2 regions of the uncultured Gilvimarinus sp. genome follow, and region 2 is predicted to be linked to the other one. Evidence: predicted binding sites of a transcription regulator. Region 2 holds the regulator's gene; the other holds the start of a gene.

Region 1 (15,184 bases), on a different contig from region 2:
ACAGGGGATAAACAGAGGTCGAGCTGCCAGCGCGTGTGTGCTGACGATGTACGGGCTTCGCCGAGGCCGGCGTGGGTTTTGGGGTCAGCTGCCGCTGCTGGGTTGCACCTCGATTGCGTGCGCCTCGATCTTGCTGTCGGCGTGGCCTGCGGGGGGCGTTGAGCACGCGCTTTGCGAGCCGCAGCCACTACAACCGCTGGCACAGCCGGAGCGTCGGCCGGGTAGCATGCGGCGCACCACCGCAATGGCGGCTAATGCAACACAGACGGCGACGATCAATTCTTGCCACATAGTGTTTCTCCCGTTGTTGTCGCGTGAGCTACTTTGCCTTTGGCTCTTAGCTTAACAACCAGCTCGATACTTGATAGGTAATAACGGCTGCGACGTAAGCTAGAGCAAATAAGTAAAAGGTAAAAAAGGCTGTGGCCGAGCGCGAGTTAGTCTCGCGGCGCACTACAGCGATGGTGGCCAAGCACTGGGGCGCGTAGACAAACCACGCCAAGTACGCCAGGGCAACCGGTAAGCCCCAGCTCTGGCCCAGGGTTTGACCCAGCGCCTGCTCAAAGGTTTCGCCGCCCACCGCGTAAACGGTCGCCAGCGCGCTGATGGCTACCTCGCGCGCGGCCATGGCGGGGATTAAGGCAATACACATTTGCCAGGTAAAGCCCATGGGCTCAAATAACGGTTGCATTAAACGGCCCAGTTGGCCGGCAAAGCTGTACTCGATGGCCGCACCAGTGGCATCAGCGGGTGGCGCCGGGAAGCTCGATAACGCCCACAGCACAATCGACAGGGCGAGAATAATCGTACCGACGCGGCGCAAAAATACCCAGGTACGCTCGCGCAAACCAATCAGCAGGTGGTAGGGCGAGGGCCAGCGGAAGGCCGGCAGCTCTAGCAGCAGGGGAAACTCTTCGCGGGTGTGGCGCAAGCGCAGCAGCCAGGCGGCCAGTGCGGCACTGACAATACCGGCAATATAAAGCGCGAACAGCGTGAGCCCTTGCAGATTAAAAATGCCCCAGACTTTTTGGTCGGGAATAAACGCGGCGATAATCAGCGTGTATACGGGTAGGCGCGCCGAGCAGGTCATGAGCGGCGCCACCATAATGGCGATAATACGCTCGCGCGGGTCGGGCACGGTGCGGGTGGCCATAATGCCGGGCACGGCGCAGGCAAAGCTTGATAGCAGTGGGATAAACGAGCGGCCCGATAAGCCGACGCCACGCATGGGGCGATCGAGCAAAAACGCCGCGCGGGTTAAATAACCCGAGTCTTCGAGCAGCAGAATAAAAAAGAACAGAATAATAATTTGCGGCAAAAAGACTAAGACGCCGCCCACCCCGGCGATTAAGCCGTCGGCGAGGAAATCTTTAAGAATACCATCGGGGAGCGTGGCGGCAACCCACTCACTGAGCGTGCCAAAGCTGCCGTCGATTAAATCCATAATCGGCGCGGCCCAGGCAAATACCGCCTGGAATATCAGCAATAGCACCATAAACAGGGCGATAAGACCGGCAATAGGGTGCATGACAAAACGGTCGAGCTTGTCTTGCCAGGTGATTTTATCGGGCGGAGCTATGACGTGGGCGGCGGTGATTTGCTCGATACGCTGGTAGAGCGACTCTACCGATTCTTTGCGGCTGGCCCCGGCATCGCTGATAACCTCGGCTTTAGTGCCTTGGTAGCGGGTGGATGCCTGATCGATTGCCTCGCGCAAGGCTTTAAGGCCGTGGCGGCGAATGGCCACTGTCTCGACTACCGGGATGCCTATAGCTTCGGCCAGGCCTTCGGTGTCGATTTTAATGCCGCGCCGCTCGGCGGCGTCGGCTTGGTTAAGAGCCAGAATCATCGGGCGGCCGAGCTTTTCTAGCTCTAAGACTAAGCGTAGGCCCAGGCGCAAATTGGTGGCATCGACCACCGCAATTAATACATCCGGTGGTGCCTCGCCGGCCATTTGTCCCAGAATAATATCCCGCGCGACTTTCTCGTCCAGCGACGATACGTGCAAACTGTAGGTGCCCGGCAGGTCGACTAAATTGGCGGGAGTTGATGTGCCCGACACCGGCCCGGTGCGACGCTCTACCGTTACCCCTGGGTAGTTGGCCACTTTGGCGCGGGCGCCGGTTAAGCGGTTAAAAATAGATGTTTTACCGCAGTTGGGGTTGCCCACCAAGGCAAAGCGCAAAGCTTGAGTGCTCATGCTTGGGCCTCCGCGGTCGCGACGGCTATTTTACTGGCCTCGGTGCGGCGCAGCGCAAACTTGGTGCCGGCTATTTTTACCGCCAGAGGGTCGCGCCCTAAGAATCCGTAACCCAACACCATCATGGTAACGCCGGGTAAAAAGCCAAGCTCTTTTAACCGCAGGGTCACCTCCTCGTCGTGCTCGCCAAAGGCGGGCTGCGCGAGTAACTCAGTAATGCGCAAGGTTTCCCCTTTGCGGCACTGGTCAAGTGAGCGGGTGCTTTTGATCTGGGCGCTGGCGCCGCTGTCGGTCGAAGTTGAGCTGGATGTCATAGCGCGGAATATTTCTTGTGTTGATAATGCGAGTAATTATTAATTAGGATACTCGTTTTGTCCCGTGGGAGCAATGAATCTATCGTCAGCTCGGGAGTGTTTACGGGGCCAGGCGGCCGGTGGCCGGTTCGGGCAGCTGTGCAAGGCGAGTGTTGATGGCGCGCTCAATGCCCGGTGCATCTAGGCCTTGCCCGGCCAGCTGGTCGGCTTGGTTGGCGTGATTGACAAACACATCGGCGAGCCCCAGTTGCAGCAGCGGTACGATTTGCCCGCTGGCGGCTAGATGCTCGGCCACGGCCGAGCCCGCGCCACCGGCGATGGCGTTCTCTTCCAGGGTGACGAGCAACCGATGGCGCGTGGCCATATCGTCGATCAGTGCGGTATCCAGCGGCTTAACAAAGCGCATATCGCACAGGGTGGCGCCTACGTTTTCGGCTACCTGATGGGCGGTTTTACACAGAGTGCCAAAGCACAAAATAGCAACGTCGCTGCCCTCGCGCTTAACCAGACCCTTGCCGATGGGCAGAGCATTCATGGCTGTTACAATGGCTGCGCCAGTACCGGTGCCGCGCGGGTAGCGCACTGCGCTTGGCCCTTTGTGAGTAAAGCAGGTGTAGAGCAACTGGCGGCATTCGTTTTCGTCGCTGGGGGCGGCAATCACCATGTTGGGGATGCAGCGCAAATAACTGATATCAAAGCTGCCGGCGTGGGTGGCGCCGTCTTCGCCAACTAAGCCGGCGCGGTCGATGGCAAAGGTCACGTCTAAATTTTGCAGAGCGACATCGTGAATCAGCTGATCGTAGGCGCGCTGTAAAAAGGTCGAGTAAATAGCGACCACGGGTTTTAAGCCTTCGCAGGCCATACCGGCGGCCAGTGTTACCGCGTGCTGCTCGGCGATGGCGACATCAAAAAATCGCTCGGGGTACTCGCGGGCAAATTCGACCATGCCAGAGCCCTCGCACATGGCGGGGGTGATGGCGTTTAGGCGCGGCTCAAGGGCGGCCATATCGCACAGCCACTGGCCGAATACGGCCTGAAACTTAGGGCGGTTAGCGACTGGTTTTTTCGGTGCCGGCTCTAATTTGTTTAGCGCGTGGTAGCCCACCGGGTCTTGCTCGGCGGGTTCAAAGCCTTTGCCTTTTTGGGTGATGATATGCAGCAGTTTAGGGCCTTTTACGCTGCGTAAATTACCTAAATAACGCACCAGCGAGGGCAGGTCGTGACCGTCGATGGGGCCGACGTAATTAAAGCCCATCTCCTCAAATAGGGTGCCGGGCGATACAAACCCTTTAAAGTGCTCTTCGGTGCGTTTGGCAAACTCCCACGCGGCGGGGATTTTGGTTAAGACTTGCTTGCTGCCCTCGCGCAGAGAATTGTAGAACTTGCTGCCCCAAATTTTGGAGAGGTAAGTGGCCAGCCCTCCAACGTTGGGCGAGATCGACATATTGTTGTCGTTAAGAATTACCAGCAAGTCGGCATCGGTGTGGGCCACATGGTTGAGCGCTTCAAATGCCATGCCGGCGGTCATGGCGCCATCGCCGATGATGGCCGCGCATTTGCGCTCGCCACCGGCCAGTGCCATGCCCAATGCGGCGCTGATCGAGGTGCTGGAGTGACCTACCCCAAAGGTGTCGTATTCGCTCTCTTCACGCTTGGGGAAGCCCGATAAGCCCTCGGCCTGGCGCATAGTGAGTAATCGCTCACGGCGCCCGGTTAAGATCTTGTGAGGGTAGGTTTGGTGGCCTACGTCCCAGACCAAGCGGTCGTCTGGGGTCTGATAAATATAGTGCAGTGCAATGGTCAGCTCGACCACGCCGAGCCCCGCGCCAAAGTGGCCGCCGGTTTGGCCCACGCTGTAGAGTAAAAACGCCCGCAACTCTTCGGCCACGGTGGCGAGCTGCTTTTCTTTTAGCTCGCGCAGATCCGCCGGCGACTCGATGGTGTCGAGCAGCGGGGTATCGGGGCGCTGTGTCGGAATCTCATTAAGCATGGACGTTATTTATCGTTTGCGGAAACCCGCCATTGTAGGTAGTTAACGACACACTGGCTAGTGCATCGTTAATGACGTCGCTCGACCACGTATTGGGCAATGCGCTGCAGCGGTTCAGTATCGCCCGCTAGCTCTGTCAGTGCCGCCAGCGCCTCTTGGTAAAGCTCTTGGGCCCGGGCCCGCGCGGCCGTTAAGCCCAACAGTGAAACATATGTGGGCTTATTGCGGGCGATATCGGCGCCTTGCTGTTTGCCGAGGGTGGCGGTGTCGGCGGTCACGTCCAGGATGTCATCGTGTACCTGAAAAGCCAGCCCCAGCGAGCGGCTGTAACGCGCCAAAGCCTTAAGCTGTTGGCTGTCTGCACTGCCAATCAGCGCGCCCATGGCGACGCTGGCATCGATTAATGCCCCGGTTTTGCAGCGGTGCATATGCTCTAATTGGGTGATGTCCAGCTCGGTATCGACGGCGGCCAAATCAATCGCCTGCCCGACCACCATGCCGTGCATGCCAGCGGCGCGGCTTAAGTGGCGAATAAGCTGAATCCGGGTGCCATCGGCCAAGGCGGGCGAGTCGGCCAGCAACTCAAACGCCAGGCTTTGCAGGGCGTCGCCGGCCAATATGGCCAGTGCCTCGTCAAAGGCAAGGTGGCAGGTGGGACGGCCGCGGCGCAGGGCGTCGTCGTCCATGGCGGGCAGGTCGTCGTGAATTAGGCTGTAAGCGTGTATCGATTCGACCGCACAGGCTGCGGTCTCCAACGCCGGGTGCTCTGTGGTGCCGGCAATCGCGCGATAACTGGCAAACAGTAGCAGCGGGCGAATACGCTTGCCGCCGCCGGCTAAGCTGTAGCGCATGGCCTCGGCCAGCTGGCTGGCGGGGGTATCGGGTATGACCTGATTCAGCGCGGTATCGATGCGCGCCCGAAAAGCGCTGGCGTATTCGGTAAAATCAGTCATTAAGCCTTGCCGTGCTCTTGCGCATCAAAGTCGGTTAGGGTCGGCTCGCCATTTTGCTCAATCAACATCTGCACTTGTTGCTCGGCCTGCTGCAAGCGTGTTTGACAGTCGCGGGTGAGCTTAATGCCTTGCTCAAACGCGGCTAGTGACTGCTCAAGTGTTAGCTCGCCGGTTTCCATTTGCGCGACAATTGACTCAAGCTCAGAAAGTGACGTTTCTAGGTCGAGGCTTTTTTTCTTGGCGGGCATAGGGCAACCTGTTTCTGCAAGGTGTTGAATTTTGGGGTTATGTTACAGCGCTGCCGGCCGATAGCTAAAAGAGTAATCGCCGCTGCTGCTCATTGTTGGCCGGCATTATACCGTTTGCGGGCGGCTAGGTGGCAGTCTCTAGCGCGCTTTTTCGGTGATCGGGTTATTATTGTGATTACAATAGGTTTATTGGCGGTGGGCTCGGCGACGGTAACCGCTGACTAGGGCTGCGTGGGCCGGGCAAAACTGAGGAGAGGGGTGTGGATTTAGCAACGCTGATTGGGCTGATTGGGGCGGTGGGCCTGATTATTGTCTCGATGTTTATGTCGGGTGAGATCGGCATGTTCGTCAATGGCCCGTCTTTGGTTATTGTGCTGGGGGGCAGTATCTTTGCGGTTATGGCCAAGTTTGGGCTGGGTCACTTTCTCAGCGCCTTTAAAGTGGCCGGCAAGAGTTTCGTTAATAAGAATGATGACCCTCTCGATTTGATTGATGAAGTCGTCGATTTGGCCGATGCTGCGCGCAAGGGCGGATTGTTGTCGCTGGAGGGAAAAGACGTCAGCAATAACTTTTTGCAAAAAGGTATTCAGCTGCTGGTCGACGGTCACGACCCGGATGTCGTGCGGGTCATGCTCTCTAAAGATCGCTCGCTGGCCGAGCGGCGCCACAATAACGGCTCGGCCATATTTGCCGCGCTAGGTGATGTGGCCCCTGCCATGGGGATGATCGGTACGCTGATCGGGCTGGTGGCGATGCTGGCCAATATGGATGACCCTAAAGCGATTGGCCCGGCGATGGCCGTAGCGCTACTGACCACCTTGTACGGTGCCATGTTGGCCAATGCCGTGTGCTTGCCCATTGCCGATAAGCTCCGCTTGCGCGCCGCAGAAGAGCACATGATTAAAAGCATGATCATCGATGGTTTGCTGGCGATTCAGGCGGGGCAAAACCCCAGGGTAATCGACAGCATGTTGCGCACCTACTTGCCCGAGCGCAAACGCGACGTCGTCGATGCGGCGGATAGTTAACCCCTATGAATACCGAAGACGAAGATAGCGGCTGCGACTGCAAGCCCGGCTTGCCGGCATGGATGGCAACCTTTGCCGATTTGATGGCATTGCTGATGTGCTTTTTTGTGCTGCTTTTGTCGTTCTCGGAAATGGATGCTATGAAGTTTAAACGCTTGGCGGGCTCGCTGGCGCAGGCGTTTGGGGTTCAGTCTGAAATATCCGTCAATGAGGTGCCAAAAGGCACCAGTATTATTGCCCAAGAATTTAGCCCGGGGCGGCCCGACCCCACACCCATTAATGAGATCAAGCAGCACACTGAGGACATCACCCAGATGAGCCTAGAGGTGCGCGACTCGCAAGAGTACGACATCGAGCGCGGCGAACCCGATATGGACGACAGCGCCCGCGAGCGGCTCGAGCAAATTATGCAAGAGCTGGTAGCGCAAACCCGCGCCGATGCGGCAGAGTTGGCCGATAAGCTGAAAGAGCGTATTGCCAACGGCGAGCTTGAAATTGAAACTCGCGGCCGGCAGATTATTATCCGTATTCGCGAGAAAGGCTCGTTCGAATCGGGCACGGCGACTTTGGCGCCGGATTACTATGATGTGATTGATGAGATTCGCGCGGTCTTGATGCTTAAGCCCGGACGCATTGAGGTGCAGGGGCATACCGACAATGTGCCTATTCGCTCTGAGCGGTTCCGCTCTAACTGGGACTTATCCGCCATGCGCGCGGCCTCTGTTGCCTCGCAGTTGCTGCGTGGCAATTACCTTAACCCGCGTCGCTTTGAGGTGTCGGGCTTTGCCGACACCCGGCCACTGGTGGTTAATGATAGCAGTGCCAACCGGGCGCGTAATCGCCGGGTGGAGATTGTCATCCGGCAGGGCTTGGGTGAAGACCTTAACCCTGAAGATATGCAATTGCTAAAAGAGCAGGGCGACGACATTAGCCGTAAGCTGGATGTGGCGCCACAATATCTGTTTGATTTAGAGCCGGAAGAGGTCTTTTAGACGGTTTTTGTACGATATCTCTTACAGGAAACTGTGACAAAGGCGACTATATCGGTCGATTAAAGGGGCGCATAATAGCTAACTGGACAGGAGCATAAGGATTATGGCTGTTCAAAGGGAACAATACGGAATGTCGCACGGATTGTGACGTAACAGGGAATACCCACACAGGGATTGTGAGGCAAGGAATAGACGGATCTCGCCGACATTGAGCCCAAGGCTGGTCTCCATCCTGTAAAACCCGCAGCAGGCCCCCTTGTTGCGGGTTTTCTTCATTTTGGCTTAGCCGTTATCCGCGCACACCTCGGGTCACTCTAGTGCGCCATCATTACCTGCGGCCTTTTGCTACATGCCTTCCAATAGTGGGCGCTTTGGATTTTACTCACCTAAACAACACTTTGGCTTGTCACATGTATGGCCGGGCGTACGAAAAGACGGGTAAAGCCGTGATGAATCGCCTGGGCGCTGTGTTTTAATGGTGCTTGTGAATTCCCCTTTGTTGCTTGGCCGCAAGTAACGCTCCGTGTATAGGCTGTTGTTTGAATACGAACTCTCCCACTCTGGATAAAATTGCCTCGCCTTGGTTGGTGCTGGTAACCGTTTGCCTGGGCGCTTTTGTGGCGCCTTTGGGTATGGCCTCGGTGAATGTGGCTATACCGGCATTGGCTGAAGATTTAGCCGCCAACGCCGTGTTGGTGAGTTGGATTCCCACTGTGGTGCTTATCAGCAATATTATGTTTATGTTGCCCGCCGGCAAGTGCGCCGACTTGTGGGGCCGCAAACGATTATTCTTTTTGGGTGTGTGCGTTAATGCCGGCACCAGTGCGGTGGCATTTTTTGCGCAGTCCATAGAGGTGGTATTGCTGTTGCGGTTTATTCAGGGCATCGGCTCGGCGATGATGTTTGCCACTAGCATGGCGTTGCTGATCTCGGTGTTTCCCGCCGATAAGCGCGGTCTGCCACTGGGGTTGAATGCCGCGTGTATTTACCTGGGTTTAACCTTGGCTCCCGCGCTTGGCGGCTGGGTGACCGAGGCACTGGGTTGGCGCTACGTATTTTTGCTGCCTTTGCCTATTGCGACGGTGGTACTGGGGATCTTGATGCGCGTGCCGGGAGAGTGGCACAGCCACACCAAAGATCGGTTTGATTGGCGCGGTGCGGTGTTGTTTGCCGCGGTGGCGGTGTGCTTGGCGGTGGGTTTGGCCGGGCTGCCGGACATTGAGAATGCGGCGCTGGTGGTGATTGCGTTAGTGTTGCTTGCTGTATTTGTGCGCATGCAGGCGCGCGCCAAAGCGCCGCTAATTCGGGTGCAGATGTTTCGCGAGTCTAAGCTGTTTTCTATGTCTCTGGCGACTGCGTCGCTGATGTACGCCAGCAGTTATCCGCTGGGGTTTATGCTCAGCCTATATTTGCAGTATGTGCGCGGCTACAGCGCCGGCGATGCCGGACAGATTCTGTTGGTGCAAGCGCTCACCATGGCCTTTGTGGCACCCATCGCCGGGCGCTTGTCGGATTTTTTTCCGGCCCGTTGGTTGGCCAGCGCTGGTTGCGCTTGTACTTTGGCGGGCTTTGCGCTGCTGAGTACTTTAGACAGTACCACCGAGCGTTTGGATATTATGTTGGCGTTGCTGTTGGTGGGCTTTGGTTTTGGTTTTTTCTCCAGTCCCAATAACCATGTGGTCATGCACTCGGCGCAGGCCCACGAGGTGGGGGTGGCAGCCGCCACTTTGAATTTAGCGCGGGTGATGGGTAATTTGGTGGGAATGAGTTTGGTGAATTTGTTTGTGCATTGGCACTTGGGCGATAGCGCCATGAGTCGCGCGATTGCCGAGCCATTACTGCTGACGTTTCATCAAGCGATAAACCTTGCTATGGGATTTTTGCTGCTGGCGACGGTGTTGTCACTGTTGCGGGGACGTGCTCATGCCGCCGCTACGTCGGTATGAAAACCGTTAAACGTAGCGACGGTGCGGCACAATAATGCGCAAAGCTTAAGCCGGTTAAGCGTTACCGATCAGCGTATCGTAAAGAATCCGCGTCGCCTGATCGGCCACCGTTTGTGATACCCCTACATGAAAGCAAATTTGCGACGGGCTTTGGTCGATCAGGTCGATTGGAATAAACGCCTCGCCCAGTGCGCTTAGCGCTTCAATAATAGGGTAAGAGTTGCGGTTAAGGCCCAAGCCGACCGGCGTAATAACCGACAAATTGTAGACCACGCGCATGTTGTCGGGTTTCAGGCGTTTTTCGATCACCCGGCGCAAATCGTTGATGCTGCCCAGTAAATCGTCTTTGCTGACCAACACCGCAATATCGTCCTTATCGGTGGGGTAGTGGTAGGTGTTGATGCCGAAGTCGTGAAAAATTTGCAGCAGCGATGCGGTAAAGCCCACCTCTTCGCCCAGCATATCTTTTTCGATATGAATGTACGACATGTTGTCGAGTCGGGCAATTCCCACCACGCCTTCTTCTGGTACGCGCTCGTTTAATATAAGCGTGCCCGGATCGTCTGGCGAGTTAGTATTGCGAATGTTAATCGGGATTTTACGGTCGCGACATTTGAGCATCGCATCGAGGTGAAAAACGTTAAAGCCTTTGCTGGACAGTAGGCGGATTTCTTTAAACGTTAGCCGTGGAATGGCGCGAGCCTCGGTGATAATGCGCGGGTCGGCCTCGTACACGCCGTTGACGTCAGTCCAGTTCTCGTAGGTGTCGGCATCTAAAGCGTAGGCAATTTCGCCGCCGGTTAAATCCGAACCGCCGCGCGAGAACACCGCAATGTTGCCGTCTTCGGTTACACCGTAAAACCCAGGTATCACCGAGATGCCGTCGTACTCGGTTAATACTTGGACATTCTCGTAGGCTTGATCGAGCGTTTTCGCGGCAAGGTAGTTATCGCTTACCACAAAGCCGATATTCTCGGGCAGTTGCGCGCACGCTTTTAAACCACTTTTGTCAAAATAAGCGGCGATAATGCGGGCGTTGTAGTGCTCGCCACGAGAGGCGAGAAAAGCCACACGTTTGTCGCCGCCCAAGTCGGTGTCAAGGTCTTTACTGAGTGAGGCAAGAATCTCTTTGCTGTCGACTTTTAAGTCGCGCATGATGGCGGTAAATTTATCGATCACCGCTTGGCGGCTATCGTCGGCCGATATATCTTGGCGCTGGTTGTAAAAGTGAATGCCTTTGGTGGCAATGTTGATCAAATGATCGGTCACTTTCTCTTCGTTTTTGTGGCTTCGTCCGGGGCCAGACACCACAATAACGCGCCGTTTTTTGTCGCTTTCAACAATGTTTTTGATCTTGGCTATTTGCTTGGCGTCGGCAACTGAACTGCCACCAAACTTGCTGATAATAATATCTGACATGGCATCCTTCTGTTTTTGGTGGGCGGCGCAAGTGCGCCGCTTTTGCAAAAAGATTGCTGCGGGACTAATGTCCCGCGCAATTACTGACCGGTCATCATTTTATTGCGGCGCTCCGATAAAACTTTGAGCGAGTCGCGAATAATGCCGATACCTTCATGCAGTAAATTTTCATCAATCAGTAGCGATGGCAGGAACTTTAACACCTGATCGTCGGCGCCTGCGGTTTCGATGACTAGGCCGCGCTCAAACGCCTCGGCAGAGACTTCGTTAGCGACGCCACTGGGTAACTCCAGCGCGTAAATCATGCCTAGTCCGCGCACCTTAGGTTCAAACTCGGGGAAGTCAGCGGCGATTTTTTCTAGCTCAGTTTTGAGTATGTCGCTTTTGTACTCGACCGCATTGGCCAAGTCGTCGTTATCCCAAAAGCTTAGCGCCTCGGTTGCGGCCACAAACGCGAGGTTGTTGCCACGGAAGGTGCCGGTGTGTTCGCCCGGTTGCCACTGGTCCAGCTCAGGGCGCATTAGTAGCAGCGCCATAGGCAAACCGCCCCCGATGGATTTAGACAAAGTCACCATGTCGGGGTGAATGCCGGCGCGCTCAAAGCTAAAGAATGTGCCGGTGCGGCCATTGCCCACTTGAATGTCATCAATGATCAGCAAAATATCAAATTCGCGACACACATCTTGCAGCCCTTTGAGCCACTCAATGCTGGCGACATTTACCCCGCCTTCGCCCTGCACGGTTTCGACGATAATGGCGGCGGGCAAGTCGATGCCGCTGCTGCCGTCGGAGAGAAACTTACGCAAGTAATCGATGGTGTCTACATCTTGACCCAAAAAGCCATCGAACGGCATAAACGCGGTATTGGCGCGTGAGCCGTAAGATTCATCTTTATAAAAATAATTACCAGTGGCCGCGAGCGCCCCCATGGTAAGGCCGTGGTAGCCGTTGGTAAATGCAATGATATTAGAGCGCTGTTTTACCATGCGCGCTAATTTTAACGCGGTCTCTACAGCGTTGGTGCCGGTGGGGCCGGTAAATTGAACTTTGTACTGCAAGTTGCGCGGGGCCAAAATGGTGTCGCGAAACTTTTGCAAAAAAGCGCGCTTAGCGATGGTGGCTTTATCCAAACCGTGCACGATGCCGTTGTGCTTTAAGTACTCGATCAGCGCTTCGGTAATCATCGGGTGGTTGTGGCCGTAATTTAGAACCCCCGCGCCGGCAAAGAAATCGATGTAGCGGGTGCCGCTCTCGTCAAACAGCTCGGAGCCCTGCGCCACGTCAAATACGGTGGGAAACGAGCGTACATAACCGCGTACTTCAGATTCCATCTCTTCAAAAATTCTCATAGATTGCTCCTGGCGCTGTGGTCAATAAGGGTTGTCGTGCTTGTCTGTTGCCAAATACAGGTTGCGTCTAACGAGTATCTGGTTGTCGCTGTAAAGCGCTTGTATAAAAACGCTGTGCCACGGTAAAAACTTATTCGTGGCAAAGCTGTTTTGATGGTTCACAGGCTAGTGCTTGTGACAGTGCTGAGTAATACGGATAACCAATGGGTATCAGATTACAGTAAGAATGGCAGCCGATAATCATGGGTGACAGCCTGCACCAGCGTGAACGTGATAATAATAGCGCATCTTTACGTTACTATTGGGGCTAACGCGCACATTTTAAGAGGCGCCGTTAGCCTTCACCACCCAATTAGAACCCGATGATAACAAGCGAGCCGCAGAAAAACTAATCGGCACCCCATTGGTGTGTTGCCGATTGGGCGCGGATGAGCGGCTTTGCTCGTGTCGCGCTACCCTGAAAGACGGCGGTTCAAATCCGATGGGTGCCGTATAATATGGGTTTGAAATAGGCAAAAGAGAGCCGCTGGGTTCTATCTGGAGTGGCATGAGTCGACCGTATCAGGTGTTGGCAGCACCGTGTGAGTTTATGTTTGAAGAAAAGCGCAGCACCTTTACCGCGGTGTTAAGCCCAGCACAAGAGCGTGAAGTGGCTCTGGCGCAGCTAGAGACGCTGCGGCGCGAGCGGCCGGGGGCCAGCCATTATTGCTGGGCGTATATTCTGGGCGCGGCGGCCCAGCCAAAAAGTATGGCCTTTAGTGATGATGGCGAGCCTGGCGGCACGGCGGGCAAGCCCATGCTGAACGTACTGGAGCACCGCGAGGCCGGCAACTGTATGGCGGTGGTGGTGCGTACCTTTGGCGGCACCAAGTTGGGTGCCGGTGGCTTGGTTCGCGCCTATGGCGCGGCGGTCTCTGGTGCATTGGATGTTGCCCGCTGGAGTGTGGTGACGCCCTCTATCGGTATCTCTATCGCTGTGGGTTTTGCCCTGGAAGAGCGGGTGCGCCACTGTTTAGAGCAGCACCAGATTACTGTTGTTGCCGCCGATTACACCACCGAGGTGACGCTTACGGCGAACGTGCCAGAGTCGGCCGTAAGCACGATAACCGAAGAGCTTAGAGAATTAACCTCTGGGGCGGCGCGAATTCGGCCCGCTGACTAGAATTCGGCCCGCTGACTAAATGTTAGGTAAATCGCGTAAAAAGCGGTACATTTGACATATTGTCGTCATATACACAAAGCACATTGTAAGAGGCGACTGCGGCGGAGATAGACGCCCTTAGTTGGTGGTTAAAAAGCTGATCCAAGGCTGTTAACCCGCGTTTTTCATCGCATGCCCGCCAAGGCGCGGCGATGAGCCGTACACTGACTGGGATGATTGGCGGCGCAGGTATTTGTGCTCGGAACTGCGAGCCGCTGAATACGCATTTTGAACACTCTGCTAGCCACACGAGAGGGTTTTGCCTTACAGGAGGGGTCGATGGACGCGCGGATTCTGAGGCTTAATATTGCCGGCCAGCCCATTGAGTGGCTGCACTGGCAGGATGCGGTTTGCTTATACGCCCGCGACTTAGTGGTCTGGAGTCTCGGAGGCTCGGTTCGCCGAGTGCTTGGTGGTTACGCTCGCGGTAGCGGGTTGCGCTCAGAGATACAGTTACCCGCTATTATTGCCTGTGGTGGCAGCCGAGTTGCGCGCTACCGCCATACCCCTCCGCTAACCAACCGGGCGCTGTTTGCCCGCGACGATTACCTCTGCCTTTACTGTGGTAAAGAGTTTCCCAGCACTGCGCTATCGCGCGATCATATTCACCCGGTCAGTCGCGGTGGTCGCGATATTTGGAAAAACGTGGTCACGGCGTGTAAGCGTTGTAATCAGCGCAAAGGCAGCCATCTGTTGGCGGATACCGACATGGAATTACTCGCTCTACCTTTTTGCCCCAACAATGCCGAGTATCTTGCGCTTATCAACACCGATCGCATTCGCGGCGATCAAATGGAGTTTCTGCGCCCGCAGTTTTCTTCGCGCCGCAATTGGCACTGATGCGCGCACGCGCTAGAATCCCCTCTACGTATACATTTTTGCTGTGGCGCTCTATATACGCGACAGTCGCTGTGAGGTGGTTATGGCTCGTTTATCTCGTCGTCATTGTTTGCAATGGGCTGGTGCTTTGGCCGGCAGCTCTGCTTTGGGGGTGCGTGCCGATGAGTTAACGGCAGCGGCTCCTTATCATTTCGATATTTCCTTGGCGCAGTGGTCACTGAATAAAGCGTTGTTTGATAAATCCCTTAGTACTCTGGACTTTCCCGCTGTTGCCCGCACCAGCTTTGATATTGGGGCGGTGGAATACGTTAATCAGTTTTTTATGGATAAAGCCCGCGACGGGGCTTTTATCCGCGATTTAAAACAGCGGGCGGCCGACCACAACGTTAAAAGCTTATTGATAATGGTGGATGGCGAAGGCGATTTGTCCACCGTGGATGAAAAGCGCCGTAAACAATCGGTTAATAATCATCATAAGTGGGTCGAAATGGCGGCCGAGCTGGGCTGTCACAGTATTCGCGTTAATTTGCACGGCAGTGGCGGCGCCGAGGACTGGCACCGGGCGTCGGTGGCAAGCTTGACTGAGTTGGCGGCGTTTTCAGGGCCCATGGGGGTTAAAATATTAGTGGAGAACCACGGTGGCTACTCCTCTCACGGCGCTAAGCTGGCGGCTGTGTTAAAAGACGCCGATAGCCCTTTTTGCG
Region 2 (15,184 bases):
ACTCACTATGGCAACCCTAAAAGGCGCGCAGGCTATGGGTATCGACGACATTACCGGCTCGCTGGAGCCCGGCAAGGCCGCCGATATCGTCGCTTTTGAGTTGGACGATCTGTGCGCCCAGCCCATCTATGATGTGGCGGCAACGCTGGTTTATAACAATCGCGCCGTAAAGGCGTCGCACCTGTGGGTGGCGGGCAAGGCACTGATGCTGTCGGGTCACCTGCAAACACTCAACGAGCGAGACATCGCCATTAAAGCTCGTCACTGGGCGCAAAAAATCGCGCAACAAAATCCGTCCAGCTGAGACCGGAGTAATTTATGACTCAATCCCATGACAATACCGAGCAGCCCCAAGCCACGCCAAATACCGATGCGGCTGAAATCGCCAAATTTGAGCAATTAGCCGACAAATGGTGGGACTTAGAGGGGGAATTTCAGCCTCTACACGGCATGAACCCGCTGCGCGCCAACTATATCGACCAACACTCTCCGGTCGCCGAGCGCGAGCTATTAGACGTTGGTTGTGGCGGTGGTATTTTGGCCGAAGCGCTAGCCCAACGCGGCGCGCGCGTTACCGGTATCGACATGGGCGAAGCACCGCTGAGGGTCGCCCGCGAGCACGCTAAGCAAAGCGGCCTGCAGGTGGATTACCTGCACAGCACTGCCGAGCAGCTCGCGGCCCAGCAACCAGGCCACTACGACATTGTCACCTGCCTGGAAATGCTGGAGCATGTCCCCGACCCCGCTTCGGTGATTTCCGCTTGCGCGGCGTTGGTAAAACCCGGTGGTACGGTTTACTTTTCGACCATTAACCGCACGCCTAAAGCGTGGGGTTTAGCCGTGGTTGGGGCCGAATATGTATTGGGTTTACTGCCCAAAGGCACCCACGATTACAAAAAATTTATTCGCCCCTCTGAGCTTGCCAGCTATGCCCGGCGCGCGGGGTTACAGCTTGAAGATATCGCGGGCATTCGCTACAACCCGCTCAGCAAACAGTTTTCACTGGCGCCCCACGACGTCGATGTCAACTACATTGCCCGCACTCGTAAAGCCCCCGAGACTGCCTAATATTGAAATCAGGAGATACCGTGAGCCCCAATCCTCTGCCAATCCGTGCCGTCGTTTTTGATCTTGACGGCACACTGCTGGACACCGCCGGCGATTTTATCGTTGTGCTCAACCAGCTGCGCCGCGAGCATCAACTCCCCGAGCTTACTGATGAAGCCATTCGTCGCACCGTCTCTAACGGCGCGCGTGCACTGATAGAGCTAGGTTTTAATGTCACCGAGAGCGACCCTGAGTTTGCGCCACTACGCAGCCGCTTGCTAGAGCTGTACATGCAACATATCGCGGTTTATACCCAGCCGTTTAGCGGTATTATTGAGCTGCTACACGATATTAAGCGCTGCGGTTTAGGCTGGGGCATCGCCACCAACAAGCCCGAGCTATACACCCAGGCACTACTCGATAAGCTCGCCTTAAAACCGGCGCCCGAGGTCGTGATTTGCCCCGACAACATCACCCATCGCAAGCCCGACCCTGAATCGCTATTATTTGCAGCGCGCCACTTTGAGTGCGAGCCCAGTCAAATTATTTATCTCGGTGATCATATTCGCGACATCGACTGCGGCCGGCGCGCCGGCGCTATCACCATCGGCTGCGGCTATGGCTATATCGATGAAGGCGACGACCCCAAAAACTGGCAAGCCGATTACCTCGTCAATCACAGCCTTGAGTTAGCGCCATTAATTGCGCGATTGATTCAAGCGCGACAAACAGCTGAGCAACCTGCATGAACCATCCCAACATAAATACCCTGCCAGATGGCTACCAACCATCATCCGATTTATTAGCCGATAAAATTATTTTGGTGACCGGTGCCGGCGATGGCATTGGCCGCACAGCGGCAATGACGTTTGCCGCCCATGGCGCCACCGTGATCTTACTGGGCCGCACCATGAGCAAGCTAGAACAAGTCTACGACGCTATCGAGGTCGCCGGTCACAAGCAGCCCGCTATTTACCCGATGAACCTTGAAGGCGCCACGGAAAAAGATTACCGCGATATGTGCGACACGCTAAATGAAGAATTTGGCCAGCTCGACGGTATATTGCACAACGCCTCAGAGCTGGGCGACCGGACCACCATCCGCGACTATGCCGCCGACACCTGGAAGCGCTTAATGCAGGTAAACGTCAACGCCCCGTTCATGATGACCCAAGCCCTGTTGCCACTATTAGAAAAACCCGAGCACGCTGCCATTGTCTTTACCGGCTCCAGCGTTGGCCGCCAAGGTCGTGCCTACTGGGGCGCTTACGCCGCCAGTAAAGCGGCACAAGAAAACATTATGCAAACGCTGGCCGACGAGCTCGAAGGGGTAACCGGTATTCGCGCTAATAGCATCAACCCAGGCGCCACCCGCACCGCCATGCGCGCCGTTGCCTACCCGGCCGAAAACCCTAACGAGCTTAAAACCCCCGAGGATCATATGCCGCTCTATTTGTATTTGATGGGAAAGGACAGCCGCGATATAACCGGGCAATGTTTTAACGCTCAGTAGCGTTGCCCCGCAAGGTTATCGCGATAGCACCTCTGTTTGTGTTTATCGCGGTAATGCCTGCCAAAAGAAAATACGATAGGAAAGTAAAGCCGGCGTGACGAATTATTTACTGCGGTTTGCTGCGCAAGGCATCCAGCAATGATGCCTCGGCGCGTGACAAGCCGCAGCGATTAGCGACCTCGTCACGATCCACGCCCAACGATAACAAGTGTGTTGCCTCGGAGTAAGGCTTAAGGCGAGTGTCGCCACTTGAGGTGTCGATCTGGGTGTTTTTCTGCGATTCCATAGCCAGAATTCGCTGCCCCATACCCACGGCACCACTTTGCAGTAGCGCCAACTCGCGTTCAAACTTTTGCAGAGCCTGCTGGCTTTGTTGCTGTGCACGCTTTATTTTAACCAAAGCCGTAAAAGCCAATAAAAGTGCGAACACCGCCACGCCAAAAACAACAGCAGCGGCTATTAAGGTCTCAGTTGCGACACCGGCAAACGCACCCATAGTTTTACATCCCTACCCCAGCACTGCCTTAAATATCGTCGAGTTCGGCCCACTCTTCATTGGTGAGCAGCTTATTCAGCTCAATCAAAATCAGCAGTTCATCGTTTTTGTGACAAACACCCTGAATAAACTTAGCGCTCTCTTCATTGCCAACGTTGGGGGCCATCTCGATCTCGGACTCGCGCAAGTAAACCACCTCGGCAACACTGTCTACCAAGATACCAATAACGTGGCTGTCGGTCTCGATAATCACGATGCGCGTATTGTCCGTCACCTCACCGGCGGGCAAGGCAAACCGGTGGCGGGTATCAATCACCGTCACCACATTGCCGCGCAAGTTAATAATCCCCAAAACGTAAGCGGGGGCGCCAGGCACGGGGGCGATCTCTGAGTAGCGCAGCACCTCTTGAACCTGCATAACGTTAATGCCATAGGTTTCACCGTCTAGGCGAAAGGTGACCCATTGCAATACCGCATCGTCTGAGTTTTTTTGTTGATTGGCATTGTTCGCCATGGTTGCTCCTCGCACAAGAATATTAGGCGCTTGTTCAATGTGGCCCCGCTTAAGCGGCACCGGTTAAACCCTTTACCTATTAACAGTAGTCTTTACTATGACGCTATCGGCCGCGCTGCCAATTTCTTCAGTCTAGGCGATAACCCGCCCTTAACCCAAGTTTACTACACTCTGGCGAAGCCAGACGGGCAAAACCGTCTATTTACGGCTATTGCGATCGGCGTCGGTCAAAAGTTTGCCCATCATCGGTATATCGATCAGTGCGCACATATGCTCTTTAACGGTTCCGGCCAGCCAGGGCCGCTTGGAGCGTGAGCTACGCCACTTTACGTCGTCCGGGGCGAGCCGCATAGGTTGCTCTACCCGATCCACCGCTAGTCCCCACGGCACACCGTTAATGGACACCACATACTGGGCGGATTCAACAAAACTTGGATCGTAGCGTTCAGGCATGACAAATTTTGCGGTATTCACCGTGCGTACTTTGCCCGAGCTGGTGGGCTGTAGCCCCATAAACCAATCAGCCTGGCCAAATAGCGGCGTAAGCTCATCGGTCAGCGGTTGAATTTGCCCCAGTGCGATAAGCGGCACGGCCAAGGTTAGACCACTGACCGTAAATAAGAGTACCTCAAAGGGCTCCTGAGCCCAGCCCGGACGACCGTTTTTATGCCACTGCAGCGCTTCATCCAATACCGCCTGGGGTTCTGCCGCCGGTGTTTCACTGACGGCCACCTCGGCGGTGGGCGTGGCGCGGGGCAAAGGCGCTACATCCGGCGTAGCGATTGGCGCGGGCGTTTCTTTTAAAGCGGTTGGTGCAGGCGCGGCGTCAGGCTCTGGCGTCATATGCTGCGTTACCGAGGCGCGCGCGCTGTACAGCAGCTGTTGTAATTGCTCGCGGCGGTCGTCGTCATCCAACAGCGGCGCGACTGGTGTCGGGGGTGAACGCAACTCCTCTGTAACGGCTTGAGGCTTTACCTCTGAGCCGGGGGCTGGTGCAGGCGCGTCACGCAGCAACTCATCAATGTAGCCCTGTAACAAATCATTGCCACCCGCGGTCATAGTACACCTCTGCTTGCCGGCGCTTTTGCAGCGGTTACGCTGCCTGCTGCTTGTGTCGAGTGCGTGACCTCGCGCTGACGCAACCACTTATAGAGCGAGCGATACGCCTCGACCCCGCGACTTTGCGGCTCGTACAAGCTCGGCGGTACCCCGGCTTTGCTGGCATCGCGAAACTTGGTATCCACGGGGATCTTACCCGGCCACGTGCGCTCGGGGTAATCGTAACGAATCGTCCGCATGGTGCTTACCGACGCCTGGGTTCTGCGATCAAACAGTGCCGGCACTATGGTGTAATTAAGCCCTTGGCGGCTGGATTTTGCCATCATATTTAACGTATTAACCATACGCTCTAAGCCTTTAAGAGCGAGAAACTCGGTTTGCACTGGAATAAGCAACTCGTCACACGCGGCGAGTGCGTTGACCATTAAAACGCCCAACAGTGGCGGCGTATCGATAATCACTAAGTCGTAATCGTCAGCCAGCAAGGCCAGCGCTCGTTTAACGACCAACCCCAAACCATCGGGCCCGAGGGATCGCCGCTCGAGGGTTGCCAAACCTGTTGCCGCCGGTAAAACCTCAAGGTTGGGGTAGTCGGTCGCGCAAATCAGGGATTTTACAAAACGTCGGCCACCGCCTTGGGGCTCACTTAAACGCTGACGATCCGAAAATAACGTATACGCACTGCGGGTCAGGGTGTCGGGATCTTGACGGAAATAGCTGGTCAAGGAACCGTGAGGGTCGAGGTCCAATAGCAATACGCGCCCGTGCTCGGCGGCTAAACCGCCAAGCGCGACACTGGTAGTCGTTTTACCCACACCACCTTTCTGGTTTGCTACGGTCCAGATTTTCACAAAATCCTCTCAAGTACAGCGATAGCGTCAATCTAGTGTTAATCGGCTCTGATTAGCAAACCTTGAGCAAGTATCGTGCCTCGCCCTGGGTTAGATCAGATTAAGGCGTACCGTTCGTCCGGGGTAAGTCTGGGTCGCTACTGTAAAGTAGCTCGCCGTCGTTCAGTTCTACCGGTTTAATATCGGCACTGCCGGCGCTGGAACGAGTCGCCGTAGTTTGCGCTCCAGCCGACGCTTCGGGCGCCGCCGCTTGGGGGCGCACTCGGTGATCGCGGGCAATCATAATCGCCACCCGTCGGTTTTGTGCCCGACCATCGGCGCTATCATTAGAGGCCACTGGCTGATACTTACCATAACCCACTGCCGCTAACCGACTCGGCCCGACACCGGCATCAATAAGCCACTTAACAATCGCCGCCGCTCGCGCCGAGGACAACTCCCAGTTGCTTGGGTAGCGGCTGGTTTGAATCGGTACATTATCGGTAAAACCTTCGATCTGAACCGGATTATCGACATCGGCAATAATTTCAGCGACCCGGGTAAAAATCTCGCGGGCGGTATCACTTACCTCGGCGCTACCGGATGAAAATAAAATACTGTCCCGCAGCTCTACTTGCAGCCACATCTCGTTACTCGACACCTGCATCAGCTGATCGTCAATCAAGCCGGCGAATTCCGCTTTAAACGCTTGTTCAAGCAAATCAAGGTTGCCCTTGTGATCGCCAACAGGGCTCGAAGGTATTGGTGGTACCAGGGCTTCGCCCTCGAACTTGCCATCTGCTCGCTTCGCGTGTGACCGCGAATCAAAAGCGTCGGTCAGGGTCGAGGACAAGACTCGATATTTGCTTTCATTAACTTGCGAGATCGAGTACATCACCACAAAAAAGGCAAATAAAAGCGTAATAAAATCCGCATAACTCACCAGCCAGCGCTCGTGATTAACGCTCAATTCCCGAGATCGACGCCTAGGCATAACACAACCTATTAATCGACATAACCACTTAACCGCACCTCTATCGCTCGCGGGTTTTCACCGTTGGCGATGCCGAGAACTCCTTCGATAAACATTTCGCCGTAGCGTATTTCGCGATCGACGCACATACGCAACTTATTGGCGATAGGGAGTAAAAATAAGTTGGCTAATGCCACACCGTAAATTGTGGCCACAAACGCGACCGCAATACCGGGGCCAAGCTGTTCGGGGTCGGCCAAATTGCGCATAACATGTATCAACCCCATAACCGCACCGAGAATGCCGATCGTTGGCGCATAGCCACCCATACTCTCGTAAAATTTAACGGCGTCTAAATGGTTTTGCTCAGAGAGAATTAAATCCCCTTCCATGACGCGCCGGATAGTATCTGGTTCATTACCATCGACCAGTAAGGTTAACGCTTTTTGCGCAACCGGATCGGTTTCTTCATCGGCAAGTTTCTCGAGTCCCAGCAGGCCCTCTTTACGGGCGGTGACCGACCAAGCGGTAATTTTTTCGATACCCTTTTGATAATCAAAATGCGGCGGTCGAAACACCCAGCGGATCATCCGCAAAGAGCGCACTAAACAGGCTTTAGGGGTTTGCAACATCGCGGCGCCGGCGGTACCGCCAAGCACTATAAACGCTGCCGGAAAATTTGCCAGCGACGATAAAGTACCACCCTCGATAAAATTACCGCCAATAATCGCCGCAAACCCAATGAGTACCCCGAGTATGCTTAAGATATCCATCAGCGCACCTCGGCAGCCAACGCCGGGCCAATATCTTTTAAACTCAACACACGATCGGTTAAGTTTTCACGGGCAACCGCCATGGGCATACCGTAAATCACACAGCTGTCTTTATCTTGCGCCCAAATTTGTGCGCCGCGCTGCTTTAGCAGGCCGGCGCCTTTACAACCATCGGAGCCCATACCGGTTAACACCACACCCAACACCCGATCTGAGTAGGCATTAGCGGCGGCACCGAAAGTAATGTCGAGACTCGGTTTGTAATTAACTCGCTCGTCGTCGGGTAAAATTTTCACCACGCCGCGCCGGTCAATCATCATTTGTTTTCCGCCGGGGGCCAACAGCGCCAACCCGGGCTTAATAAGATCGCCATCGACGGCTTCGCGAACCTCCAAAGCACACTGCTTATTGAGGCGCTCGGCAAACGCTCTGGTAAAGTTCTCGGGCATGTGCTGCACCAACAACACAGGAACGCTAAAGTTTGCCGGTAAGCTAGACAACACTTCGGTCAGCGCTACCGGACCACCGGTAGAAGCGCCGATAACGACTAAACTGGGTTTTGCATAACTTTTACGTGGCCGGGGCTTCAGTTCAGCCGGTGTCGGCTGACGGGTAAAATCAATATCTTGCGGCTTTGCCGGCTCGGAGGGCCTACGCGCGCTACTTGCGGGAGCACCACTCGCTGCGCCGCCGGCCAGAGTAAGTAAACGCTCGTGCAACTTTTGTTTTAAAACAACCGAATTGCGCGATACCTCGGCAAAGTCCTTGGGTATAAAATCCACAGCCCCGGCCGCTAGTGCGTCCAAGGTAATACGCGCACCCTCGTAGGTAAGCGACGAAAACATTAAAATAGGAAGTGGCCGTTCGGCCATAATGGTTCGCACAGCGGTAACGCCATCCATCACCGGCATCTCAAAGTCCATGGTGATGACATCTGGTTTTAGTGAGCGCGCCAACTCAACGCCCTGCTGGCCATTGCTTGCGACACCAACCACTTCAAGCCGGGGGTGCTGACTAATAATGTCTTTGAGACGAGATTGAAAGAACTGCGAGTCGTCTACAATTAACACCCGTACGGGCATGCTGTTACTCCATTAAATTAGGCGCTCAAAAAACGCGAGTAAGGCTGGCTTTTTAGGTCAGCCGTTACGAGTTTGAGTAATGCGCAAGTAAGCTTGGCACATCAAGTATAAGCGCAATCGTGCCGTCGCCGGTAATAGTGGCACCGGCCATCCCAGGCGTCCCTTGCAGCATTTGCCCCAAAGGTTTGATCACGACTTCTTCCTGGCCAATAAGCTGATCGACGACAAAGCCGACGCGGCGGGTGCCAACAGTCACAATAACGACATGACCTTCGTCCATTGAGCGCGCATCAACCCTGGCGCCACGAACCAACCAGTTCTTAAGGTAAAAAATAGGGATCGCTTGATCGCGCACGGCAACGCACTCTTGACCGTCGACCACATGGGATTTTCGCAAGTTCATGTGAAAAATTTCATTCACACTGACCAAGGGTAAGGCGAAGGTTTGGTTCTCCAGCATGATCATCAAGGTCGGCATAATGGCGAGCGTTAACGGCACCTTAATATTGATGCGAGTGCCCTTGCCCATCGTCGATTGAATTTCGATTGAGCCATTCAGCTGGTTGATTTTAGTCTTTACCACGTCCATGCCGACACCGCGACCAGACACGTCCGAGATCTCTACTTTAGTTGAGAAACCCGGCGCAAAAATTAAATCAAACGCCTCCGCGTCCGTCAGCCTTTGCACGGCATCTTCGTCAAATAGCCCTTTGTTGACGGCAATTTGGCGCAGCTTATCCGGGTCCATCCCGCCGCCATCGTCGGTAATCGACAGCAATATATGATCGCCCTCTTGCTCGGCGGCCAACACCACACGGCCTTGACGGGGCTTGCCATTCGCTTCGCGCACCTCGGGCAACTCAATGCCGTGATCGACCGAGTTACGCACCAAGTGAACCAGCGGGTCGGCCAATGCTTCTACTAAATTCTTATCTAGGTCGGTCTCTTCACCCACCATTTCTAAGGTAATATCTTTTTTCAGGCTGCGGGCTAAGTCACGCACCACCCGAGGAAACCGCCCAAACACTTTCTTAATGGGTTGCATCCGGGTTTTCATCACCGATGACTGTAGGTCGGCCGTCACCACATCCAAGTTGGCAACGGCTTTACTTAACGGTTCATTCTGGGCGCTGTCACCAAGACGAACAAGGCGATTGCGAACGAGCACTAGCTCGCCCACCATATTCATAATTTCATCCAGCCGCTGCGTATCCACCCGCACCGTCGTTTCACCTTGGGCTGCGCTTTTGGCGTTAGCGTCTTGCGCTTGTAACGCCGGCGCGGCTTGCGGTTTGACCGCTGCGCCGGCCCCAGCGGGCTTTGCCGCAGGCGCTGCCTTGGCTACTGGCGGTTGTTCAGGGGGCGCTTGCTCGGGCTTATCACTTGCGCCCACCTCGGCAGGCGCCGCCGCGGACGATTGCGCTGAACTGGCGCCAGCAACGCTAGGCGCTTTGCCTTTGCCGTGCAGCTGATCGAGTAGATCTTCAAACTCATCATCTGAAATTTCATCACCAGCGGCTGTGGCGCCAGAGTGAGATGCGGCCGATTCGGTGGCTGAGGCCGCAACCGTGGGCGCTTTGCCTTTGCCGTGCAGCTCGTCAAGCAACGCCTCAAACTCGTCGTCGCTGATATTGTTATCGTTTGAGGTTGCACTCGTCGGTGCCGGGGCGGCAACGCCTGGGCCCTGCCCTTTACCGTGTAATTGATCCAGCAGCGCGTCAAACTCATCTTCACTCATATCGTCGCTTGCCGAGGAAGACGTTTGGGTCGTACTTTCACCACTATCGCCAGCCGCCGCGCCCGCTGAATCTCCACTTAAGGCATCCAACAAGGTTTCAAACTCGTCGTCGGTAATATCATTGCTGGCGCGAATTTTACTGGGGGCGCTTACGGCAGGGGGTTCTGGCTCTGCGGTTGCCGGAGCTGGCTCGCGCAGATCTTCACAGGCCACCAGTCGTTCTAAGGTAGCAATCAACTCTGGGGCCGGCGCGTTTAGCGGCTGACCTTGCGAGACGTGATCGAACTGCTGGTTAATAACGTCAAGCGCCTCAAGCACCACGTCCATCAGCTCGGGGGTCACGGTGCGCTTACCGTTTCTTAAAATATCAAATAGGTTTTCAGTAACGTGACAGCACTCAACCATTTCGGTTAGCTGTAAAAAGCCAGCGCCACCTTTTACCGTATGAAAGCCGCGAAAAATAGCATTAAGAAGGTCGGCGTCATCGGGCTGACGCTCGAGCTGAACCAATTGTTCAGAGAGGTTTTCAAGTATTTCTCCCGCCTCTACTAAAAAGTCCTGGAGAATTTCTTCGTCTTCACTAAACCCCATTTACGAAACCCTCAAAAGCCGAGACTGGAAAGCAAGTCATCCACATCATCTTGACTGGAAACCACATCGTTTTTACTGGTATCTATCTGTGGACCTTCACCGTTAGCACGATCAGTAACTCGCGCTCTACCCTCGTTATCGGCATCCACTTGCAAACCTGTAATCTCTTCTACCTGGCCCGCAATTCGCACCAGACTTACCAAGTCTTGCTCGACCTCAGATATTAATGCCATTACGCGCTTTAGCACCTGGCCGGTTAAATCCTGAAAGCCCTGTTCCAAAATAATTTCTTGCAGGTTACGTCCCAACAACTCAGTGCCGGAATCCATCTGACCAAGAAAATCATCCATCCGCGAATAGAGCGAGCGAAACTCCTCAGCGCTCATGTCACCGTCTTTTAGACGAACCCACTCGGTACGCAGCGACTTCGCCTCTTGCCCAAGGTTCATGGCAATAGGAGCGGCCTCTTCTACCATGTCCATGGTTTTGTCGGCCGCCTTTTGCGTCAGCTCAATTACGTACTTCAATCGATCGGAGGCATCGCGGATTTCGGAGGTTTCAATCGAGGGGGGCTCGCCATCAAGGTCGCCTTCAACGTTAAAGTTTACGATGGCGTTATGCAAACCGCGCGTCAAACGACCGACGGACTGATACAAATGTTTATTGCGAGACTCTGTAATGGACTCAATTAGCCGTGAAGCCTCGTCAAAGTCATTGCCTTGTAATTTTTCAACCAACAGGCCGGCACTTTCTTTGATCTCTTTGACAAAAAATTCATTGTCCTTTTCTTGTATATCAGAAGTCATCGCTGTGCCTTATTGTTTACAACGTAACGAGCGGAGTTTAACCGACACGTTCGAAGATTTTTTCGATCTTTTCTTTCAAGGCCGCAGCCGTAAAAGGTTTCACCACATAGCCATTCACACCCGCTTGAGCGGCCTCAACGATCTGATCGCGCTTGGCCTCGGCGGTTACCATAAGCACCGGTAAAGAGCCGAGTTTTTCATCGCCACGCACAGCGCGCAGCAGTTCAATACCGCTCATGCCCGGCATATTCCAGTCGGTAATCAAAAAATCAAACCCACCACCTTTTAGCATTGGCAGTGCGGTAACACCGTCATCTGCCTCGTGGGTATTGGCGAAACCTAAATCGCGCAACAGGTTTTTAATGATCCGTCGCATTGTCGAAAAGTCATCGACAATGAGAATCTTCATGTTTTTATCCAATGCGTCCTCCGTCTACCCGCCCGGGAGTGTATTTAACTCAATATTCGATGGTATCACCGGCAGTGCACCGATGCTCTTACAACAAACGGTAACGCTAATTGCCAGCGAGCCGAGAAATTACTGGGAATTTCTCCATTGGTCAATCAGTTCTACCCCAATCTGACAACCTTGCTCGCAGTCGCGCAGCCGCCTGAGAGTGTATCTGGCTAACCCGAGACTCACTAACGCCTAAAATTTGACCAATCTCTTTAAGGTTCAGCTCCTGATCATAATACAGGGCCAGCACCATCTTTTCTCGCTCCGGCAATAGGGTTATCGCCTGCGCGAGCGATTGCTTTAGGCTGGATGAGGTAAAAGTTTCTTGGGGATTGGCAAATTCACTGGTTGTGGCGATATCGACCGCGCTCGCGTCGTCATCAAACGTCTCTTCGTAGCTAAATAAGCGGCTGGCGTTGGTGTCATTGAGAATACTGTGGTACTCATCGAGCTCGATCTCGAGTTCGGCGGCCACTTCGGCATCTTCGGCGTCGCGCCCTTCGCGCCCCTCTACCCGGCTAATCGCCTCGGCTACCCGGCGGCTGTTGCGGTGAACTGAGCGTGGAGCCCAGTCGCCGCGGCGCATCTCATCGACGATTGCGCCGCGAATACGAATACCCGCGTAAGTCTCAAAGCTTGCGCCTTTGCTACCATCGTATTTTTGCGAGGCCTCCAGTAGTCCAATCATGCCAGCCTGAACCAAATCATCAAGCTGTACACTGGCAGGCATTCTCGCCATCATATGATAGGCGATTCGCTTGACGAGATCGGCGTAATCCTCTATCCGAATCTCAGTGCTCTGCTCTTTTGTCTCCGTGTACATAGATAACCCGTTTGCCGCGTTCATGGATCAATACTCCGGGGCTGTTACCTGCAACAACCGCTCGACAAAAAACTCTAATCGCCCACTTGGCCCAGCGGGTAACGGCCAGTTATCGACCCGCTCGGCCAGCACCCGCATGGCTTGCGCCACTTTTGAGTGAGGCGCGTATTCCAGTACCGCCTGCTGACGCTGCACGGCCTTGCGTACAGACTCGTCAAACGGCACCTGCCCTACATACTGTAGCGCAACATCTAAAAAGCGTTCACAGACACCGCTTAGTTTATTAAACAGCTGCTGCCCCTCAGCGGCGGTACGAGTCATATTGGCCACCACTCGAAAACGCTGTACATCGTACTCTTTGTTAAGCAGTTTGATTAAGGCGTAAGCATCGGTGATTGACGATGGCTCATCACACACGACCACTAAAACCTCATTGGCCGCCCGCGCAAAGCTCACCACCGAGTCAGAGATGCCCGCCGCCGTATCGATAACTAGCACATCAATTTGGTTGCTCAGCTCGCTAAACGCGGTAATTAAGCCGGCGTGCTCTGCCTCGCTTAAATGTGCCATACGCTGCACGCCAGAGGCCGCCGGTACAATTTTGACGCCGCTGGGGCCGGTAACCAGCACCTCTTGAAGGCTGTGGGTACCTGCGAGGACATCCGCCAGTGTGAAATTGGGGGTAATACCTAAAAGTACATCGACGTTCGCCAGGCCCAAGTCGGCATCCATTAGCACTACCCGGCGCCGCATCTGTGCTAACGCGATACTAAGGTTTACCGAGATATTGCTTTTTCCGACACCGCCTTTACCACCACTCACCGCGATTACTTGAACTGGGCGACTTTGGCTCATGTTATTGGTCTCTTTATGTACTAATTGCGCGCATAACACGCACTCGTTGTCTGCTGAGGCTTATCGGCACCACCGATCGCCCTGCGCCACGCGCCGTTAGCCGCGCGCTTGCGCGCTGTGTTGACTGAGTTGCGCCAACTGTACCGCTGTCGCTACCAATTGATGGCCTCGCGCCGGCGCGATATCGGCGGGAATGTCCTGCCCATTGGTAGTATAGGCGATTGGCAGGTTTGACCCAATGGCGCAGCTCATCGCCTCGCCCAAGCTGGCAGTCTCGTCCAACTTAGTCAGAATACAACCACTCAAGCCGGCCGCACTGTACGCGTGACGAGAGGCTTGCAGCATCTGCGCCTGGCTGTTGGCCGGCAGCACTAATAAACTTTGAATTTTGGCAATACCAGCCAATTGCGCCATCTGTTGTTTTAACTCCGGTGCGCCGTGGCGCAGCCCAGGGGTATCGATCAGTACCAGATCGCAGCGACGCAACGATCGCAGCACGCTCGACAGTGAATTATTGTCATCAACCACTCTGACAGGCACCTGTAAAATCGCTGCCAGCGAGCGCAGTTGATCGTGCCCCGCCAGGCGATAGGTATCCGTCGTTACCAATGCTACCTTGTCGGCACCGTGCTCAAGCACGTAACGTGCGGCAAGTTTGGCGATAGTGGTCGTTTTACCTGCACCAGTGGGGCCAACCAGCGCAAACACGCCGCCGCTCGCCGTAAAATCCTGATCGATTACAGGTACCGCTTTCGCCATTCGCGCCATGGCCTCGGGCCAAGCTTTTGCCAACACTCGGCTTTTAAACGGTTGCTTTAACAGTGGCTCGCAGACATTGGGCGCAAAACCCATACGTTCAAAGCGGCGGATTAAACTCGCCACTTGACCACTGTTGGGGCCAGAGGGGGGCGCCCCAAGACGGCTAAGCTGTTCTTCTAACAGCTCACGCATTTGCGCAATTTCCTCGTGCAGCTGGCCAATCTCATCACTATTTTTGCTGGTGTTAGTGCTGCTGGGGGCAACGTCGTCAAGCAAGCCGTAGCGCTCGGCTGCGGTTTGTACTCGCGCCGGTGCCGCATTTTGCGGCTCTGTCTGGGCCGCGTTTCGCCGGGCAATACCGGCGTTGACCACTTGATTACTCCCCAAGAATTCGTCAGCCGATGCCTCCGCCTGTTGTCGGGCCATTCGCTGGCGGCTGGCAAGCGCGATTTCGTCGTGAATCTCGCGGGCACTCAGAGCTGACTTGTTGCCGCCGACGCCTGCGAACACGGCGGCCTCGGTTGCCGCTGCTGGCGCCGCCGCAGAGACCGCAGGCGCCGCGTTGGTAACGGGGGTGTTCGCGGCGCTGGTTAAGATCTCGACCCCTTCGCGCACCCGACGGCTCGATAAAATAACAGCGTCTGAGCCCAGCTCTTGACGCACCAACTCAAGGGCGCGCCGCATATCTGTCGCAACAAAACGTTTTACCTGCATGTTTTACCCTCTTCCCGCACTTAGCGATCAGCCGTAACTGACGCTTCGATCGTAATTTGTTTGTTATCCGGTATTTCTGTGTAAGCCAGTACCGGCATGTCTGGCAAGCTGTGGCGACAAAAGCGCGAGAGCATCGGACGCAGAGGAGCTGCGA

Evidence for each region. Region 2 encodes FliA, which starts transcription of late flagellar genes. Its sites were predicted from a motif close to TAAAGTTATNNNNNNNNCGGCCGATANCC; they were not measured.
Region 1: pomA (flagellar motor protein PomA) is a predicted target of FliA. The motif match lies at 5,743-5,771, and genes of this name have one in related genera.

The regions. Positions count from the first base shown of each region.
Region 1 is NZ_CAXAUC010000016.1:17,278-32,461, reverse strand. It holds gene AACY82_RS16380 (FeoB-associated Cys-rich membrane protein) at 85-291, opposite strand; gene AACY82_RS16375 (ferrous iron transporter B) at 338-2,200, opposite strand; gene AACY82_RS16370 (FeoA family protein) at 2,197-2,514, opposite strand; gene dxs (1-deoxy-D-xylulose-5-phosphate synthase) at 2,615-4,504, opposite strand; gene AACY82_RS16360 (farnesyl diphosphate synthase) at 4,573-5,457, opposite strand; gene AACY82_RS16355 (exodeoxyribonuclease VII small subunit) at 5,457-5,705, opposite strand; gene pomA (flagellar motor protein PomA) at 5,966-6,733, shown strand; gene AACY82_RS16345 (flagellar motor protein MotB) at 6,739-7,725, shown strand; gene AACY82_RS16340 (MFS transporter) at 8,265-9,671, shown strand; gene AACY82_RS16335 (aspartate kinase) at 9,726-11,090, opposite strand; gene ectB (diaminobutyrate--2-oxoglutarate transaminase) at 11,171-12,439, opposite strand; gene AACY82_RS16325 (YigZ family protein) at 12,987-13,601, shown strand; gene AACY82_RS16320 (HNH endonuclease) at 13,920-14,480, shown strand; gene AACY82_RS16315 (sugar phosphate isomerase/epimerase family protein) at 14,563-15,184, shown strand, end outside.
Region 2 is NZ_CAXAUC010000001.1:728,029-743,212, forward strand. It holds gene AACY82_RS03120 (TRZ/ATZ family hydrolase) at 1-304, shown strand, start outside; gene ubiG (bifunctional 2-polyprenyl-6-hydroxyphenol methylase/3-demethylubiquinol 3-O-methyltransferase UbiG) at 319-1,068, shown strand; gene AACY82_RS03130 (HAD-IA family hydrolase) at 1,089-1,796, shown strand; gene AACY82_RS03135 (YciK family oxidoreductase) at 1,793-2,560, shown strand; gene AACY82_RS03140 (DUF2802 domain-containing protein) at 2,667-3,056, opposite strand; gene AACY82_RS03145 (chemotaxis protein CheW) at 3,085-3,570, opposite strand; gene AACY82_RS03150 (chemotaxis protein CheW) at 3,769-4,629, opposite strand; gene AACY82_RS03155 (ParA family protein) at 4,626-5,480, opposite strand; gene motD (flagellar motor protein MotD) at 5,581-6,453, opposite strand; gene AACY82_RS03165 (flagellar motor protein) at 6,465-7,205, opposite strand; gene AACY82_RS03170 (chemotaxis response regulator protein-glutamate methylesterase) at 7,205-8,287, opposite strand; gene AACY82_RS03175 (chemotaxis protein CheA) at 8,352-10,616, opposite strand; gene AACY82_RS03180 (protein phosphatase CheZ) at 10,628-11,422, opposite strand; gene cheY (chemotaxis response regulator CheY) at 11,460-11,843, opposite strand; gene AACY82_RS03190 (RNA polymerase sigma factor FliA) at 11,983-12,726, opposite strand; gene AACY82_RS03195 (MinD/ParA family protein) at 12,730-13,557, opposite strand; gene flhF (flagellar biosynthesis protein FlhF) at 13,654-15,030, opposite strand; gene flhA (flagellar biosynthesis protein FlhA) at 15,051-15,184, opposite strand, start outside.